DNA from 3 places in the Janthinobacterium sp. SUN137 genome. Region 3 is predicted to be linked to each of the others. Evidence: predicted binding sites of a transcription regulator. Region 3 holds the regulator's gene; each other region holds the start of a gene.
The links. The regulator sigma-54, encoded in region 3, starts transcription at its own class of promoters, with help from an activator protein. The targets are predictions, from matches to a motif close to TGGCANGNAANCTGCTTT.

Region 1: prpB (methylisocitrate lyase) is a predicted target of sigma-54. The motif match lies at 2,882-2,899, and genes of this name have one in related genera.
Region 2: glnA (type I glutamate--ammonia ligase) is a predicted target of sigma-54. The motif match lies at 2,290-2,307, and genes of this name have one in related genera.

Annotation. Positions count from the first base shown of each region.
Region 1 is NZ_JAPWHZ010000002.1:196,001-201,551, forward strand. It holds gene O3298_RS08940 (hypothetical protein) at 1-315, opposite strand, end outside; gene O3298_RS08945 (hypothetical protein) at 524-751, opposite strand; gene O3298_RS08950 (MBL fold metallo-hydrolase) at 954-1,811, opposite strand; gene O3298_RS08955 (hypothetical protein) at 1,989-2,225, shown strand; gene O3298_RS08960 (hypothetical protein) at 2,348-2,596, shown strand; gene prpB (methylisocitrate lyase) at 2,962-3,849, shown strand; gene prpC (2-methylcitrate synthase) at 3,931-5,085, shown strand; gene acnD (Fe/S-dependent 2-methylisocitrate dehydratase AcnD) at 5,097-5,551, shown strand, end outside.
Region 2 is NZ_JAPWHZ010000005.1:469,210-474,760, reverse strand. It holds gene O3298_RS26085 (TAXI family TRAP transporter solute-binding subunit) at 1-1,113, shown strand, start outside; gene O3298_RS26080 (Fis family transcriptional regulator) at 1,127-1,411, opposite strand; gene O3298_RS26075 (rhodanese-like domain-containing protein) at 1,557-2,018, opposite strand; gene glnA (type I glutamate--ammonia ligase) at 2,405-3,820, shown strand; gene O3298_RS26065 (DUF4124 domain-containing protein) at 4,004-4,486, shown strand; gene glnL (nitrogen regulation protein NR(II)) at 4,492-5,551, shown strand, end outside.
Region 3 is NZ_JAPWHZ010000004.1:589,850-595,400, reverse strand. It holds gene O3298_RS23145 (enoyl-CoA hydratase/isomerase family protein) at 1-611, opposite strand, end outside; gene hpf (ribosome hibernation-promoting factor, HPF/YfiA family) at 740-1,102, opposite strand; gene O3298_RS23135 (RNA polymerase factor sigma-54) at 1,172-2,650, opposite strand; gene lptB (LPS export ABC transporter ATP-binding protein) at 2,655-3,410, opposite strand; gene lptA (lipopolysaccharide transport periplasmic protein LptA) at 3,410-3,991, opposite strand; gene lptC (LPS export ABC transporter periplasmic protein LptC) at 4,017-4,628, opposite strand; gene O3298_RS23115 (HAD family hydrolase) at 4,671-5,204, opposite strand; gene O3298_RS23110 (SIS domain-containing protein) at 5,204-5,551, opposite strand, start outside.

The sequences.
Region 1 (5,551 bases), on a different contig from region 3:
CCTTCCATTGATATCGTGGGCAATGGGGGCGACTGCCTGCAAGGTACTGAAACCCCTGGGATCCGTCCTGACCATATCGTCATTCTTGTTGGGTTTGGCCAGGCCAAGCGTCCAGAGCAGTTGCCACTCGGTGGGATAGTCGCGTCGTTGCAGAGGGTTGAGCCACTGCAGGCCCACGACCTGTGCCCGGAAGGGAGCTTGGACAGTGGTTGTTGGGAGACCGTCTTCTTTCTGCGCCGGCTTCACGGCGCAGGCTGTCAATAGCGCAAACATGGAGAAGGCGGCGAGCGTGGGCAGCGCGAGGAACTGTTTCATGAAGTCTCCAGGTGAATGGACATGCTGGTGATCGGCATAGCCCGACCAGATGGACCAACATGTCAGGAAAATGACGCAGAGAAACGTGGCGAAGGCCCGGGCCAGTCGCTGGCGCGGCGTGGCAATGAACTTATGTAGCGTCAGTCCTCGGCGCAAAGTTGGTGGATGCAGGAAGGTAGTGGCGTTGCGCTTGGGATTGAGGAAACCGTCATCCGTCAATTCGCGCGCTTAGGTGGCGGGCCTGCATCTGTCCGGCCGCCGGGCCCGGGATCGCCAGAAACTCGTCGCGGCGCTTCAGACGCGCATTCAGGCCGGCGCACAGCCCTTGTTCGGCTTGCTCATACCATTCGCCATCGGAATTGACGCCATGCACGAAGATGACGATGCCGGGACGGGGCAGGCGCGTGACGGCCTGGAGCAGCGCATGGCTGAACAAGGTCGTGCCTTAGGCTTCGGCGAGCAGGATGCAATTGCCAGCTAGCGTAGGGTCGGGCGACATGCGGGCGCTCCGTCAACGTTAAAGATGAAAAGCGACGCCCAAGCGAACTCAGGCAATCTGCACTGTATGCGGATTGCCTGAGGTGGGACTTGCGTGGTGTCAAGAAAGGAGGCGCGGCGGGCGGGGAATGCCGGGGAAATCAGATCGCGTTCAGCGGTATTTTGAGGTAGCGCACGCCATTGTCTTCCGGCTCGGGCAGCTTGCCCGCGTTGATGTTGACCTGGATGGCGGGCAAGATCAATGTCGGCATGTCCAGGGTGGCGTCGCGGCTCGTGCGCATGGCCACGAATTGTTCTTCCGTGATGCCGTCGCGCAAGTGGATGTTGCCGGCGCGCTGTTCGGCCACCGTCACTTCCCAGCGCGGCGCGCGGCCGTTGGGCGGGTAGTCGTGGCACATGAACAGCCGCGTCTGCGGCGGCAGCGACAGCAAACGCTGCGCGGAACGGTACAGCAGTGCAGCGGAGCCGCCGGGAAAGTCGCAGCGGGCCGAGCCCACGTCCGGCATGAACAGGGTGTCGCCGACAAACACGGCGTCGCCGATCTGGTATGCCAGGTCGGCCGGCGTGTGGCCGGGCACGTGCAGCGCGCGCACTTCCAATGCGCCGATATGGAATACCTGGTCGGGCGCGAACAGCTGGTCGAACTGCGAGCCGTCGGCCTTGGCCGCACCCTGGTGGTAGACGGCGGCGAACGCCTGCTGCACCGTCTGGATGGCGGCGCCGATGGCCACGTCGCCGCCCAGCTGCTGCTGCAGGTAGGGCGCGGCGGACAGGTGATCCGCATGCGCATGGGTTTCCAGCAGCCAGCGGCACTGCAAGCCGTGTTCGCGCACGAAGGCGATTACCTTGTCGGCCGAGGTGGTCGAGGTGCGGCCCGCCTTGGGATCGTAGTCGAGCACGGAATCGATGATGGCGCAGTCCCGGCCATCGGCCTCATACACGATATAGGTGACGGTGGCGGTGGCAGGGTCGAAGAAAGCTTGGATTTGTGGAGTCATCACGGCGGCAAGGGACGGACAGGGAATGGCATTATATCGCCAGAGTTCGCTAAAAAAATGCTGCAAATTCACATTTAACATGCGGAAAACAGATAAGGGGGCAGGCATGCGGCCGTCACAGCCGTGCGCACCCCGGCGCTTGCAGCATGGTAACCTCATTCTTCCAAGGAGGAATTCATGAACGATATCACTGCACGCAGCGAACAGTACCGCGGTTTTACGATTTCCGTGACCCCGCAAAAGGATAACGACGATTTATGGGATTTTACCTACCGCCTGCAGCGCGAAGGCGAGCCGGAAGCGCAGGCGATCACGCGCAGCCGCACCCTGGGCGGCTACGCGGCCCCCGAAACGGCTTGCACGGCGGGCCTGCAAGTGGCCAGGACGGAAGTCGATAATCTGCTGCGCCCTTGAGCCAGCGTAAATCGTTTAGCCCGAAAGTGAGCCTGACTACGGCTGGCGCGTGAAACACGTCGCTGCCAGCCGCGCTTCATGCTACGATTTCCACTATTGAGTCAGTCACGAAGGAGGCACCCATGGATAGCAGTTCTAAAATTCACTATAAAGGCTGGGAAATCGTTCCCTTGGCCGTGCCCACCACCGACGGCAAATGGTCGGCCAGTTGCGACATCGAGCGCGCCACGGCCGAAGGCCTGGAAGTATTCGAAGGCTCGACCATGCAATTCGTGCGCGACGACGAGGAGGGCGCCATTGCCGCCGCCTGCGAAGAAGCCGTGCGCCAGATCGACAACATCATCGCCAACCCGCTGGTGCGGCTGGCCTAGTTCTCTACTCTTTCAGTCATCGTGTTCCCGCAGCCGGCATCCGCCGGCTGTTTTTTTTGCGCGCTACCGGCGGCGCGTGTGCCTGCCCCCATCTTTTCAGCCAGCGCTGTTGCATGTTTCAATGTTATGTTTCAAAATGAAATTATGAAACGATAATGAAACATCGTACGGGACAAACGTGACATCGTTGTTCCCTGGCGTGACAGCCCAGGAGCAGTGCTGGCTGGCCCCTTGTCCCCTGTTTTCACTCTGCCGTCACGTGTTGTTCGCCGCGCCGCGCCGGCCTGGCACGGCATTTGCAATACTGATGTTCATAGCCACTCCGTGAAACATTCGGGACCATCCGAAACCCATAAGGTGAACACATGACTCAATACTCCGCAGGTGCCGCATTCCGCAAGGCCGTCCAGGAAGAATCCCCGTTGCAAGTCGTCGGCGCCATCAACGCCAACCACGCCTTGCTGGCCAAGCGCGCCGGCTATAAAGCCATCTATCTGTCCGGCGGCGGCGTCGCGGCCGGCTCGCTGGGCTTGCCGGACCTGGGTATTTCCAGCCTGGACGACGTGCTGACCGACATCCGCCGCATCACCGACGTGTGCGACCTGCCGCTGCTGGTCGACGCCGACACGGGCTTCGGTTCGTCCGCCTTCAACGTGGCGCGTACGGTGAAATCGATGATCAAGTTCGGCGCGGCCGGCCTGCACATCGAAGACCAGGTGGGCGCCAAGCGCTGCGGTCACCGTCCGGGCAAGGAAATCGTGAGCAAGGAAGAAATGGTCGACCGCATCAAGGCGGCCGTCGATGCGCGCACGGACCCGAACTTCGTCATCATGGCGCGCACCGATGCGCTGGCCGTCGATGGCCTGGAAGCGGCGCTGGAACGCGCCGTCGCCTGCGTCGAAGCGGGTGCCGACATGATCTTCCCGGAAGCCATCACGGACCTGGACATGTACGCCACGTTCGCCAAGGCCGTCAACGTGCCGATTTTGGCCAACATCACGGAATTCGGTTCCACGCCGCTGTTCACCCTGGACGAACTGCGCAGCGCCCACGTGGGCCTGGCGCTATATCCGCTGTCGGCCTTCCGCGCCATGAACAAGGCGGCGGAAAACGTCTATCAGGCGCTGCGCCGCGACGGCACGCAAAAGAACGTCGTCGACACCATGCAGACGCGCATGGAGCTGTATGAATCGATCAATTACCACGATTTCGAGCAAAAGCTCGATGCGCTGTTCGCCGCGCAAAAGAAATAAGTAAAGAAAAGTAAAGAAGCAGGGGCCGCACGCCGGCCCCGCAGTGATGCAACCGAGACTAGTCAATTTTTGGAGAAATCAATGAACGCACCGCAAGCCGCCACTTTCAAGCCTAAAAAATCCGTCGCCTTGTCCGGCGTCACCGCCGGCAATACGGCGCTGTGCTCGGTCGGCAAGACCGGCAACGATTTGCATTACCGCGGCTATGACATCCTGGACGTGGCCGACAGCTGCGAGTTCGAGGAAATCGCCTACCTGCTGGTGCACGGCAAGCTGCCGACCGCCGCTGAACTGAAAGGCTACAAGGCCAAATTGAAGTCCCTGCGCGGCTTGCCGTCGGCAGTGAAACTGGCGCTGGAAGCGCTGCCGGCCGCCGCCCACCCGATGGACGTGATGCGCACGGGCGTGTCCGTGCTGGGCTGCACCCTGCCGGAAAAAGACGACCATAACGCGCCGGGCGCGCGCGACATCGCCGACCGTCTGATGGCGTCGTTCGGCTCCATGCTGCTGTACTGGTACCACTACAGCCATAACGGCAAGCGCATCGAAGTGGAAACGGACGACGACTCGATCGGCGGCCACTTCCTGCACCTGCTGCACGGCGAAAAACCATCGGCGTCGTGGGAAAAAGCCATGCACACGTCGCTGATCCTGTACGCGGAACACGAATTCAACGCCTCGACCTTCACCAGCCGGGTGATCGCCGGCACGGGCTCGGACATCCATTCCGCCATCACGGGCGCCATCGGCGCGCTGCGCGGTCCGAAACACGGCGGCGCGAACGAAGTGGCGCTGGATATCCAGAAACGCTACGACAACGCCGATGAAGCGGAAGCGGACATCCGCGAGCGCGTGGCCAACAAGGAAGTGGTGATCGGCTTCGGCCACCCCGTCTACACGATTTCGGATCCGCGCAATAAAGTCATCAAGGAAGTGGCCCGTTCGCTGTCGCAGGAAGCCGGTTCCACGAAAATGTTCGACATCGCCGAGCGCCTGGAATCGGTCATGTGGGAAATCAAGAACATGTTCCCGAACCTGGACTGGTTCTCGGCCGTGTCGTACCACATGATGGGCGTGCCGACGGCGATGTTTACGCCGCTGTTCGTCATCTCGCGTACCTCGGGTTGGGCTGCCCACATCATCGAGCAGCGTATCGACAACAAGATCATCCGCCCGAGCGCCAACTACGTGGGTCCGGAAGACCTGGAATTCGTCCCGATCAAGGACCGTAAATAATGAGCACCAACATGAACACCTTGCACCGCAAATCCTTGCCGGGCACCCAGCTAGACTACTTCGACACGCGTGCCGCCGTCGATGCGATCCAGCCAGGCGCCTACGCCACCTTGCCCTACACCTCGCGCGTGCTGGCGGAAAACCTCGTGCGCCGCTGCGACCCGGCGACCCTGAACGCTTCGCTGAGCCAATTCATCGAACGCCGCCGCGACCTGGACTTCCCGTGGTTCCCCGCGCGCGTCGTCTGCCATGACATCCTGGGCCAGACGGCCCTGGTCGACCTGGCCGGCTTGCGCGACGCCATCGCGGCCCAGGGTGGCGACCCGGCCCTCGTCAACCCCGTCGTGCCGACGCAGCTGGTGGTCGACCACTCGCTGGCCGTCGAATGCGGCGGTTTCGACCCCGACGCCTTCGCCAAGAACCGCGCCATCGAAGACCGCCGCAACGAAGACCGTTTCGACTTCAT
Region 2 (5,551 bases), on a different contig from region 3:
GGCTCGCAGGAAAACCTGCAGCGCTTGAACGCGGGCAAGACCGATATCGCCTTCGTGCAAAGCGGCTCGACGGAACACGAAGATGCCGAGCGCCACGGCCTCATTTCCCTGGGCAGCTTGTTTACGGAACCCGTCTGGCTGTTCATGCGCGAAGACAAGGCGGTGACGGAACTGACGCAATTGAAGGGCATGAAGATCAACCTGGGGCCGGAAGGCACGGGCGTGCCCGGCCTGTTCCGGCAGTTGCTGTCCGTGAATGGCGTGGAAGCGAAAGAGCTGACGGTCAGCGACTTGCAGAACACGCCCGCCACGGTGGAGTTGCTGGAAGGGCGCATCGACGGTCTCGTGTTCAGCTCGGCGCCGGAAGCGCCGCTGATCCAGATGCTGCTGCAAACGCCGGGCATCAAGCTGTTTGATTTTTCGCAAGCGGAGGCGTACACGCGGCGCCTGCCTTTCCTCACGCATGTCGTCTTGCCGCGTGGCATCGTCGACCTGGGGCAAAACATTCCCGCGCAGGATTATCACCTGATCGCGCCGACGGCCACCCTGGTCGCGCGCGAAGACTTGCATCCGGCCCTGGTCGACCTGTTCGTGCAGGCGGCGGCCGGCATCCATGGCGGCACGGGCTGGTTCCAGCAGCAGGGGCAGTTCCCGTCCGCGCGCTACACGGAAATTCCCGTGGCGCCGGAAGCGTTGAAGTTCTACAAGGATGGCGCGCCCGTGTTGCAGCGTTACATGAGTTTTTGGCTGGCCAATTTCTTCGACCGCATGTGGGTGCTGGTGGTGGCGCTGGGCGCCCTGATCCTGCCCCTGTCGCGCGTCGTGCCGCCCCTGTACGTGTGGCGCATCCGTTCGCGCGTGTACCGCTGGTATGGCCAGCTGCGCACGGTCGAGCAGGCGCTGGAAGATGTGCCGGAAGGGCAGCGCGCGCACGTGTATGCGGAACAATTGAAACGGCTCGACCAGATCGAGGAAATGGTCAACCAGATCTCGATTCCCCTGTCGTTTGCCGATGGCTTGTATGGCTTGCGCAGCCACATCAATTTCGTGCGCAAGCGCATATTGACCCTGATGGGCGAGCATCCGGCCGCGGAGGCGGGCGAGCCGGCCTAAGCGCTTAGCCCGCTTAAACGAGGGTGATCGACAGCTTGCGCCCGAGCAGCGCGGCGGCCCGCTCCAGGGTGGAGAGGGTCACGTCGCTGCTGGGGTCGAGCAGGCGGTCGAGTTGCGAACGGCTCGTCTGCAGCAGCGCCGCCATGCGCGTCTTCGACAGCGATTGTTCATGCATGGCCTGCGTCAGTTGCCAGGCGATCACTTCCTTGATGGCGCGGGTTTGCGTTTGCTCAAAGATGCCTTCTTCCTTGAGGAAGTCGTCGAGACTGCTGCCGAGGTGGGGAGCGGTGGCGTTCATGTCAATTCCTTGTGGCGTTTGCGGGCCAGCGCCAGGTCGTCGTCCGGCGTGGCAAAAGCGGGCGCACATGGATGGTTGTAGCCGATGGCGGACCGCATGGTGGCCCGCCAGATCAAACACTGTTCAGATAATTCGGCGGCCAGCGTCAGGCGCCCAGCCACGGCAAGCCCGCCTTGCACCAGCCGCCGATCTGCTTGCGGTGGCCGTCGGCGTCCTTGTCGCCCTCGAAGCCTTCGAGGATATCGAAGCAGTTGCTATAGCCGTGTTCGGTCGCCAGCTTGGCTGCGTGGCGCGAACGCACGCCGGAGCGGCACAGGAACAGCAGCACCTCGTCCTTGCCGGCCTGGGCCGCCAGCTGCGCGAGGAAGTCGGGATTCGGCACGCCGCCCGGGTAGGTGGCCCACTGCACCGCACCATGCTGGGTATCGGCGATGTCGACCCGGCCCACCCAGTCGCGCTCGGCAGTCGTGCGCACATCGATGAGCTTGACGGCGGCATCGCCTTGCAGCAAGTCATACGCTTCCTGCGGCGTGACGGCGCCGGCATACGGCGTACCTTCATTGGCCCGGCTGCGGGCGGTGGTCAGGATGTCGGCGGCGGTGGTCATGGCGTCCTCGATGAAAGTGGGCAGGTGTGTGTACGATTATAGTGCGCCGTCCGCGCCCCGCAAACGGGAATCCATGGTGCACGGCGCATGCACCACAAGGAGGCATTTTTCGGTAATTCGCACAAAATGCACGATAATGGTGCGTTATTCGTTTTTTGCACTTGCTTAGTGCATTCTTGATTTGACGCAAACGCGTGTCAAAATCGCGGGCAGGAAAACTTTCACTGGGATGGCAGTAATTTTGTCGCCGGCACCAGGGGGCTCCGGGAGCTGGCATGGAATCTGCTATGATCCTTATGAGTTTTGGTGGCACGCAATGTTTGCTTCGCTTCATCAGCCCAGACGCACTAAGGTCGGCTCACCCCACATTCATTTAGGAGATACGCATGGCAATGACAGCCGCAGAAGTCTTGAAGATGGTAGAAGAAAACGAAGTCAAATTCGTTGATTTCCGCTTTGCCGATACCCGTGGTAAAGAGCAGCACGTGACGGTTCCCGTGTCGCACTTCGACATGGACAAATTCGAGTCGGGCCACGCCTTTGACGGTTCTTCGATCGCTGGCTGGAAAGGCATTGAAGCGTCCGACATGATCTTGTTGCCGGATCCAAACACGGCCAATATCGATCCGTTCATGGAAGAAACGACCCTGTTCATGCAGTGCGACGTGATCGAACCGTCGGACGGCAAGGGCTACGACCGCGACCCGCGCTCGATCGCGAAACGCGCCGAAGCCTACCTGAAATCGTCGGGCATGGGCGACACCGCCTACTTCGGCCCTGAGCCGGAATTCTTCATCTTCGACAGCGTGCGCTGGAAGATCGACATGTCGGGCTGCTTCGTCAAGATCGGTTCGGACGAAGGTTCGTGGTCGACCGGCAAGGACATTGAAGGCGGCAACAGCGGCCACCGTCCTACCGTCAAGGGCGGCTATTTCCCAGTGCCACCAGTGGACAGCTTCCAGGACATGCGTTCGGAAATGTGCCTGATTTTGGAATCGCTGGGCATCCCGGTTGAGGTACATCATCACGAAGTGGCCGGCGCCGGTCAAAATGAAATCGGCACCAAGTTCTCGACCCTGGTCGAGCGCGCCGACTGGACGCAAAACCTGAAATACGTGGTGTGGAACGTGGCGCACAGCTATGGCAAGACCGCCACCTTCATGCCGAAACCTATCGTTGGCGACAACGGTTCGGGCATGCACGTGCATCAATCCGTATGGAAAGATGGCAAAAACCTGTTCGCCGGCGACGGCTATGCCGGCCTGTCCGATTTCGCCCTGTACTACATCGGCGGCATCATCAAGCACGCCAAGGCACTGAACGCGATCACGAATCCGGGCACCAACTCGTACAAGCGTCTGGTACCAGGCTACGAAGCGCCAGTGAAACTGGCGTACTCGGCGAAAAACCGTTCCGCCTCGATCCGTATCCCGCACGTGGCCAATCCAAAAGGCCGCCGCGTCGAAGCGCGCTTCCCGGATCCGCTGGCGAACCCGTACCTGTGCTTCGCCGCACTGCTGATGGCCGGCCTGGACGGCGTTGCCAACAAGATCCATCCGGGCGAAGCCGCCTCGAAAGATCTGTACCATCTGCCGCCGGAAGAAGATGCACTGATCCCGACCGTGTGCGCTTCGCTGGAAGAAGCACTGGAAGCCCTGGACAAGGACCGCGAGTTCCTGACCCGCGGCGGCGTGTTCAGCGATTCCATGATCGACGCGTACCTGGAGCTGAAAATGCAGGACGTACAGCGCATGCGCATGACCACGCATCCTGCCGAGTTCGACATGTACTACTCGCTGTAATGGCGCCACGCCGGCAATGTGCCGGTAGTGAATAAAAAACGCGGGTGAGGCGATGGTCTTGCCCGCGTTTTTTTATGCAAGGCGCCAAGGCGGTGACAGTGCGGTGTTGTATAGTCGGCCCAGGAACGATGCGGCACGAGCCGACAGGAGTGAAGATTGACCAAGCATTACAGAATGGCGCTGATGGCAGGATTGCTGGGCGCGGCGGCACAGGCGCACGGGCAGCTGTATGTGTGCGCCGATGCGCAAGGACACAAGACGTACACGGACAGGAGTGCTGGCAAACATTGCCAGCTGCTCGATTTGCCGGGCGCCATGACGGAGCCGCCACGCAGGCCGGCGCCGCTGGCCGGTGCGCCGGTACGGCCCGCCCTGCAGGCGGCGGCCACGGCGGCGCCTGCCGCCGGCGCGTTTCCCAAGGTCGATGGCGCCGAGCAGCGCGCGCGCGACCTGGACCGGCGCCAGATCCTGCAGGACGAATTGCGCAGCGAAGAGCAGAAACTGGCGGCGCAGCGCCTGGAATTTAACGGCGGCCAGCCCGAGCGCCAGGGCAATGAGCGCAACTACGCGAAATACCAGGAAAGAGTGGCGCAGTTGAAGGACAACATTAGCCGGACACAGCAAAACGTCGAGGCCCTGAAACGCGAGATTGCGAATATCCGGTAAAGCACATGACACTAGACAACCATTCCAGCCGTCCCGCCCACCTGGCCGGCCTTGATTTGCTGGCCTCGGCCGTGATCCTGCTCGATGGCGACGGCCGCATCAGCTATGCCAACGCGGCGGCGGAAAACCTGCTGGAAAGTTCCTTGAAGGCCCTGTCGCGGCAAAAACTGACGGCGCTGTTCCTCAATCCCGACGAGCTGGCCGGCATTTGCGCGCAGGCGCTCGAACACAAGTTTTCCGACCTGCGCCAGGACCTGAGCCTGGAGCGCCTGGGGCGCGAGCCGCTGCGCGTGCACAGCATCGTCAGCGCGCTCGACGCGCCGAGCGACGGCGTGCTGATCGAGCTGCGCGAGAACGTGCAGCAGTTAAAGCTCGACCGCGAGGAGCGCATCCTCGACCAGAGCCAGGTCAACAAGGAGCTGATCCGCAACCTGGCGCATGAAATCAAGAACCCGCTGGGCGGCATCCGCGGCGCGGCCCAGCTGCTGGAACTGGAATTGCCGGCCCTGCACCTGAGCGAACTGCGCGAATACACGCAAGTCATCATCAAGGAAGCGGACCGCCTGCAAACCCTGGTCGACCGCCTGCTGGCGCCGCACCGCCGTCCGCACATCGTGGGCGACGTGAATATCCACGAAGTGTGCGAAAGGGTCCGCAGCCTGATCCTGGCCGAATTCCCCAGCGGCCTGACCATTGCGCGCGATTACGACGCCTCGATTCCCGAGTTTCGCGGCGACAAGGAGCAATTGATACAGACCGTGCTCAATATCGCGCACAACGCGGCGCAGGCCTTGGCCGAGCGCATCGAGGCGGGCGATGCGGAGCTGATTTTCAAGACGCGCGTGGCGCGCCAGGTGACCCTGGCCAAGGTCCGTTACGGCCTGGCATTAGACTTGCATATCATTGACAATGGACCGGGCATCGCACCCCAGATCCGCGACCGGATTTTCTACCCGCTGGTGTCGGGCAGGGAAGGCGGCAGCGGGCTGGGACTGACCTTGGCGCAAACCTTCGTGCAACAGCACCTGGGCGTGATCGAGTGCGAAAGCCGGCCTGGATACACCG
Region 3 (5,551 bases):
TCAAACAGGTCCAGCAGCGCCCCCATCTGCGCTTCAGGCAGGTAGACATCGGCCAGGCCCGTGTACAGGGCGTCGGCCGCGTTGATCGTCAAGCCCGTCAAGCCCAGGTACAGGCCCAGCTGGCCGGCCAGGCGGGACAGGAAATAACTGCCGCCCACGTCCGGAAACAGACCGATATTGACTTCCGGCATGGCCATGCGCGTGCGGCCCGTCACGATGCGCAAGCGGTTGCCTGGCCCGGCTTGCGCCACGCCCATGCCGCCGCCCATCACCACGCCATCCATCACAGCGATATACGGTTTCGGGTAGAAATGAATTAAATGATTTAAAGCATATTCTTCCGTAAAGAAATCTTCCAGCAAGGCGCTGCCGCCTTGCGGCGTGGCCAGACCCGCATCGTAAAAGAAACGGATGTCGCCACCGGCGCACAGGGCCTTGTCGCTGCTGGAGCGGATCACGACGGCGTCCACCTGCGGATCGTCGCGCCAGGCCAGCAGGGCCGCGCTCAGCGCGCGCACCATCTCCAGCGACAGGGAATTCAAGGCTTTCGGACGGTCGAGCACGATGTGCCCGGTGCGGTTGCCGATGGAAGTCTGGACGAAGTCGCTCATGGCAGGCTAGAAAGAAGTGAAAGTGCGAATATTCTAATGCCTGCGCGGGGAACATTGCGTTCCGCTGGGCGCAAAAAAGGGCGCAATGTGCGCCCTTAGTTGATCACAACTGCTGGAAGCGGGTGGCCTTAGACGGCGACGACGGCTTCCTCCTCGGAGTTGTCTGGCAGATGCTTGATCGCCTCTTTACCGTGCCCTTGCACTTTGGTTTTGTATTTCATCACTTGCCTATCGAGCTTGTCGATCAGGGTATCGATCGCGGCGTACAGGTCGTGCGCCAAGCTTTCCACATAGACAGTCTTGCCGCTCAAACGCAGGTTGACTTCAGCCTTTTGACGTTTTTCTTTCTCTTTGAGGTTATCCACGGTCAGAATCACGGCGATATCGATGACTTGATCGAAATGACGTTTCACGCGCTCCAGCTTCGTTTGTACGTATTCACGGATGGCTGGTGTCACTTCGAGATGATGTCCGCTGATGGTGAGATTCATACACACTCCTAAAGATGATCGGGTTCGTGCGGTCCATCCTATCCGGCCCGCAGAGGAACCGAAAAAAACTTACAAACACTTACGCAGGCTCACTGGCGGAATTTTTAATGCTTCCCGGTATTTGGCAACAGTACGTCGCGCAATCACCATGCCTTGTTCCCCCAGCATGTCCGCAATCTTACTGTCGGATAAAGGATTTTTAGGGTCTTCTGCTCCTGTCAGTTGCACGATCAATGCCCGTATCGCCGTCGATGACGCTTCGCCCCCCGCTTCGGTGGCGATGTGGCTACCAAAGAAATATTTCAACTCGAACATGCCGTGCGGGGTCAGCATGTACTTTTGAGTTGTTACCCGCGAGATAGTACTCTCGTGTAAACCCAGTGTATCAGCTATTTCACGGAGCACAAGGGGGCGCATGGCAACGGCCCCATGCGAGAAAAAGTTCTTTTGTCTTTCTACTATCGCCTGCGCCACGCGCAGGATCGTGTCGAAGCGCTGGCGCATATTCTTGATCAGCCACTTGGCTTCCTGCAACTGTGCACCCATGGCGCCCTCCCCCTTGCCCTGCTTGAGCAAGTTGGCGTACATGGCGTTGACGCGCAGGCGCGGCATGACGTCGTTGTTCAGGGTGACTTGCCAGCCATTGCGCGCGCGCTTGACGACGACGTCGGGCACCACGTAATCGGAGACGTCCGAGGCGAACACGGCGCCCGGATGCGGATTGCACTGGCGAATCACCGTCTGCGCTTCGCGCAAGTCTTCATCGTCGCAATCGAGGGCTTTTTTCAGCTTGTTGAAATCGCGCTGGGCAAACCAGGCCAGGTGCTTTTCCACGATCACGAGGGCCATGCGCCGCGTCACCATGGCGATGTGCGGCAAGCGCTTGATTTGCAGGGCCAGGCATTCGGACGCGTTGCGCGCGCCCACGCCCGGCGGATCGAAACTTTGCAGCAGCGACAAGGCCGTGCGCATCTCGTCGGCGTCGATTTCCAGCTCTTCCGGCAGGCGCGCCAGGATGTCGTCGAGCGACTCTTCCAGGTAGCCATTGTCGTCAAGCGCGTCGATGATCAGCTCGACCAGCGCGCGGTCGCGCAATTCGAGCACCGTCACACGCATCTGCTCCATCAGGTGTTCGCGCAGGGTGCAGTGATGGGCCTCCAATTGCGGACGCGAATCTTCGTCGTCGGGCGCCTTGCCCCGGCTTGCCTCGCTCCAGTCGCTGTCGCCGCCATCCGCGGCGGCCGGGCTGTCGCCCCCCTCGCCGTCAAACGCTTCCGCTTCGGCCGGCGCCGCAGGCGCCTCCTGGCCTGGCGGCTGAGGCGGCGCTTCGGTCGGCGCGGCCGTGGAACTCAAGGCCCCGTCGGACAGCAGGCGCAGCGAGCGGTCGAGCGGATCATCGAGGCGTTCGAGCAAGGGATTGTCTGTCAGCAATTGCTCGAGTTCCTGGTGCAATTCCAGGGTAGACAATTGCAACAGGCGTATCGATTGCTGCAACTGCGGCGTCAGTGCCAGGTGCTGCGAAGTGCGCAGCTGCAATGATTGTTTCATTGGCTTACATGCGGAAGTGTTCGCCCAGATAGACCCGGCGTACCGACTCGTTCGCGATGATGTCGTCGGGGCGTCCCGACGCCAGCACCGAGCCCTGGTTGATGATGTAGGCACGGTCGCAAATACCCAGCGTCTCGCGCACATTATGATCGGTAATCAGCACGCCGATATTGCGCTCCTTCAAGAAACGCACGATGCGCTGGATCTCGATCACGGCGATCGGATCGACGCCGGCGAACGGCTCGTCGAGCAGCACGAAACGGGGATCGGTGGCCAGCGCGCGGGCGATTTCCACGCGGCGGCGTTCGCCACCGGACAGGGACAGCGCCTGGTTCTCGCGCAGCTTTTCAATCTGCAAGTCGGCCAGCAATTTATCCAGCCGCTCCTCGATCTCGGCCTTCGTCAGCGGACGGCCTTCGACGGTCTGGATTTCCAGCACGGCGCGGATATTGTCTTCCACCGTCAGCTTGCGGAAGACGGACGCTTCCTGCGGCAGGTAGGACAGCCCCATCTGCGCACGGCGGTGGATCGGCAGGCTGGAGATATCCACGCCGCTGATATCGATACTGCCGCCATCGGAAGGCACCAGGCCGACGATCATGTAGAACGAGGTGGTCTTGCCGGCGCCGTTCGGGCCCAGCAAGCCCACCACTTCGCCGCATTCGACTTGCAGCGAGACATCATGCACGACTTGCCGCTTGCCATAGGTTTTTTGCAACCCGCGAACGATCAGGGTGCTGCCGCAACGTGTATTTTCCATTATTTCTTTCCTGGCGCGGGCGTGGCCGGCGCTTTCTCCGCTGCCGGCGCCTTGGTCTTCGGCTGGATCACCATGCGCACGCTGCCGCCATCGGCGGTGCTGGTGCCGCTGTTGGAATTTTCCATCGCAAATTCTTCCTTGCGGCTGTCATACGAGATGAAGGCGCCGTTGGCCACATCGGTGACTTTCGCCCCTTCCAGGCGCGTCAGCTTGGCTCTGGAAAACAGTTTCACCACTTCCGTCTTGTTGTCGTATTCCACGCGCTCCGCTTCGCCTTCGACCCACAGGTCGCCCGCGCCATCGCGCTTCTGGCGGAAGGTCGCGAGCTTGCCGGGATCGGCCCAGAAGGTGATGAACTGGTAGCCTTGCGGGTCTTCCGTGATCAGGGCCCGGCCCGCCTTCATGGTCAGGGTACCCTTGACCAGCACGACGTCACCCGTCAGGGTGCGCACCTGCTTGATGTCATCGACGTGGCCGCTGCGTGCCGTGATGACGGCTTCCTTCTCGGAATCGGCCTTCTCGGCATGCGCCACGCCCATGATGGCCAGCGAAAATACGGTCAACAGCAAGATGTTCTTCATAATATGGTTTCCTTGTTTCATTCTGTCATTTTGCCGCCGCGGCCGGGCGCGGTTTCGGCGGGAGGACCATGCGCAGCGCATTCTGCACTTCCACGACGCCGGTGGCGTTATTCGCCTTCATGCCGACGCCATTGATGCGCGAGGCGCCCGTCAGGATATCGACAGGCACATCCGTTTCCATTCTTTCCTCGTCCGGGAACACCGTCAGCGCTTCCGTCTTGACCGTCAGGTTCTGCGCCTTCGGACTGGCCACGCGGTCGATCACGACCTTGCGGTGCAGTTGCAGCCGGGTATTATCCTGGTCGATATGCGCCAGTTCCGCATTCATGTTCATCGGCGGCATGCCTGGCGTGAGCTTGCGCACGAAGGGCTGGTCGATATCGGACGAGTCGTCCAGCGGATAATGCGTGAGCTTGGTGCCCGACACGATATAGCTGGGTTTACCCGTCAAATCCATGCGCACCAGGCTGAAATTGGTGATGAAATAGTCAGGTTCATCCAGATGCTTGCTGGCCGTGATGTCCTGGCCATTCTTGTTCATCACCTCGAGCAGCCAAAAGCTGCCCAGCGCGACGACAACCGCGCCCAGCACGGTAAAAATCATGCGCCAGCGATGGGCGCCTCCTGGCTTACGCATAGGGCTTCACTCTTTCAAAGGTCACTGGCGAGGCGGCGCGCCTCACTCCAGGAACGGCGCCATGACGCGCGCATAGTTGTCCTGGGCGCGCAGCAGGAATTCGCAGATCTCGCGCACCGCGCCGCGGCCGCCGCCGGCCTGCGTCACATGGTGTGCCAGGCCCTGCGCCTCCGGACGCCCGCCCGGCACGCTGACGGCAAAGCCCACGCGTTTCAGGATGGGCGCGTCGATGACGTCGTCGCCGATATAGCCGCATTGCTCTTCCGTCAAGCCCGTCAGCGCCAGCAATTCGCGAAACGGCGTCAGCTTGTCGTGGCCGCCCTGGTGCACATGGGTAATGCCCAGGTCTTGCGCGCGGCGCGCCGTGATGGCCGAGCGGCGCGCGCTGATGATGGCCGTCTGCACGCCCGATTCCTGCAGCAGCTTGATGCCCAGGCCATCATACACATTAAACGTTTTCATCATCTCGCCGTCCGGGCCGAAATGCAGGCTGCCGTCGGTGAGCACGCCATCGACGTCAAAGATCATCAGTTTGACCTTGGCCGCCCGTGCCAGGTTGTCCGCTACGCTGTCCATCAGATCACCTTCGCTTGCGTCAGATCATGGATATGCAGCGCGCCCACCAGCTTGCCGTCGGCATCGACGACCAGCATCTGGTTGATGCGGAACTGCTCCATCACGGCCACGGCGTCGACGGCCAGGCGTTCGGGCGCGATACTGCGCGGCTGCGCATGCATGACGTCGCGGATCGCCACTTGCGTGAAATCCTGCACGCGCTCGAACATGCGGCGCAGATCGCCATCCGTAAACACGCCCACGGGGCGGTTGTCCGCATCGACGACGGCCGTCATGCCCATGCCTTTCTTGGTCATTTCTTCCAGCGCCTGCAGCAAGGAAGCGTCCACGGGCACCTTGGGTACGCG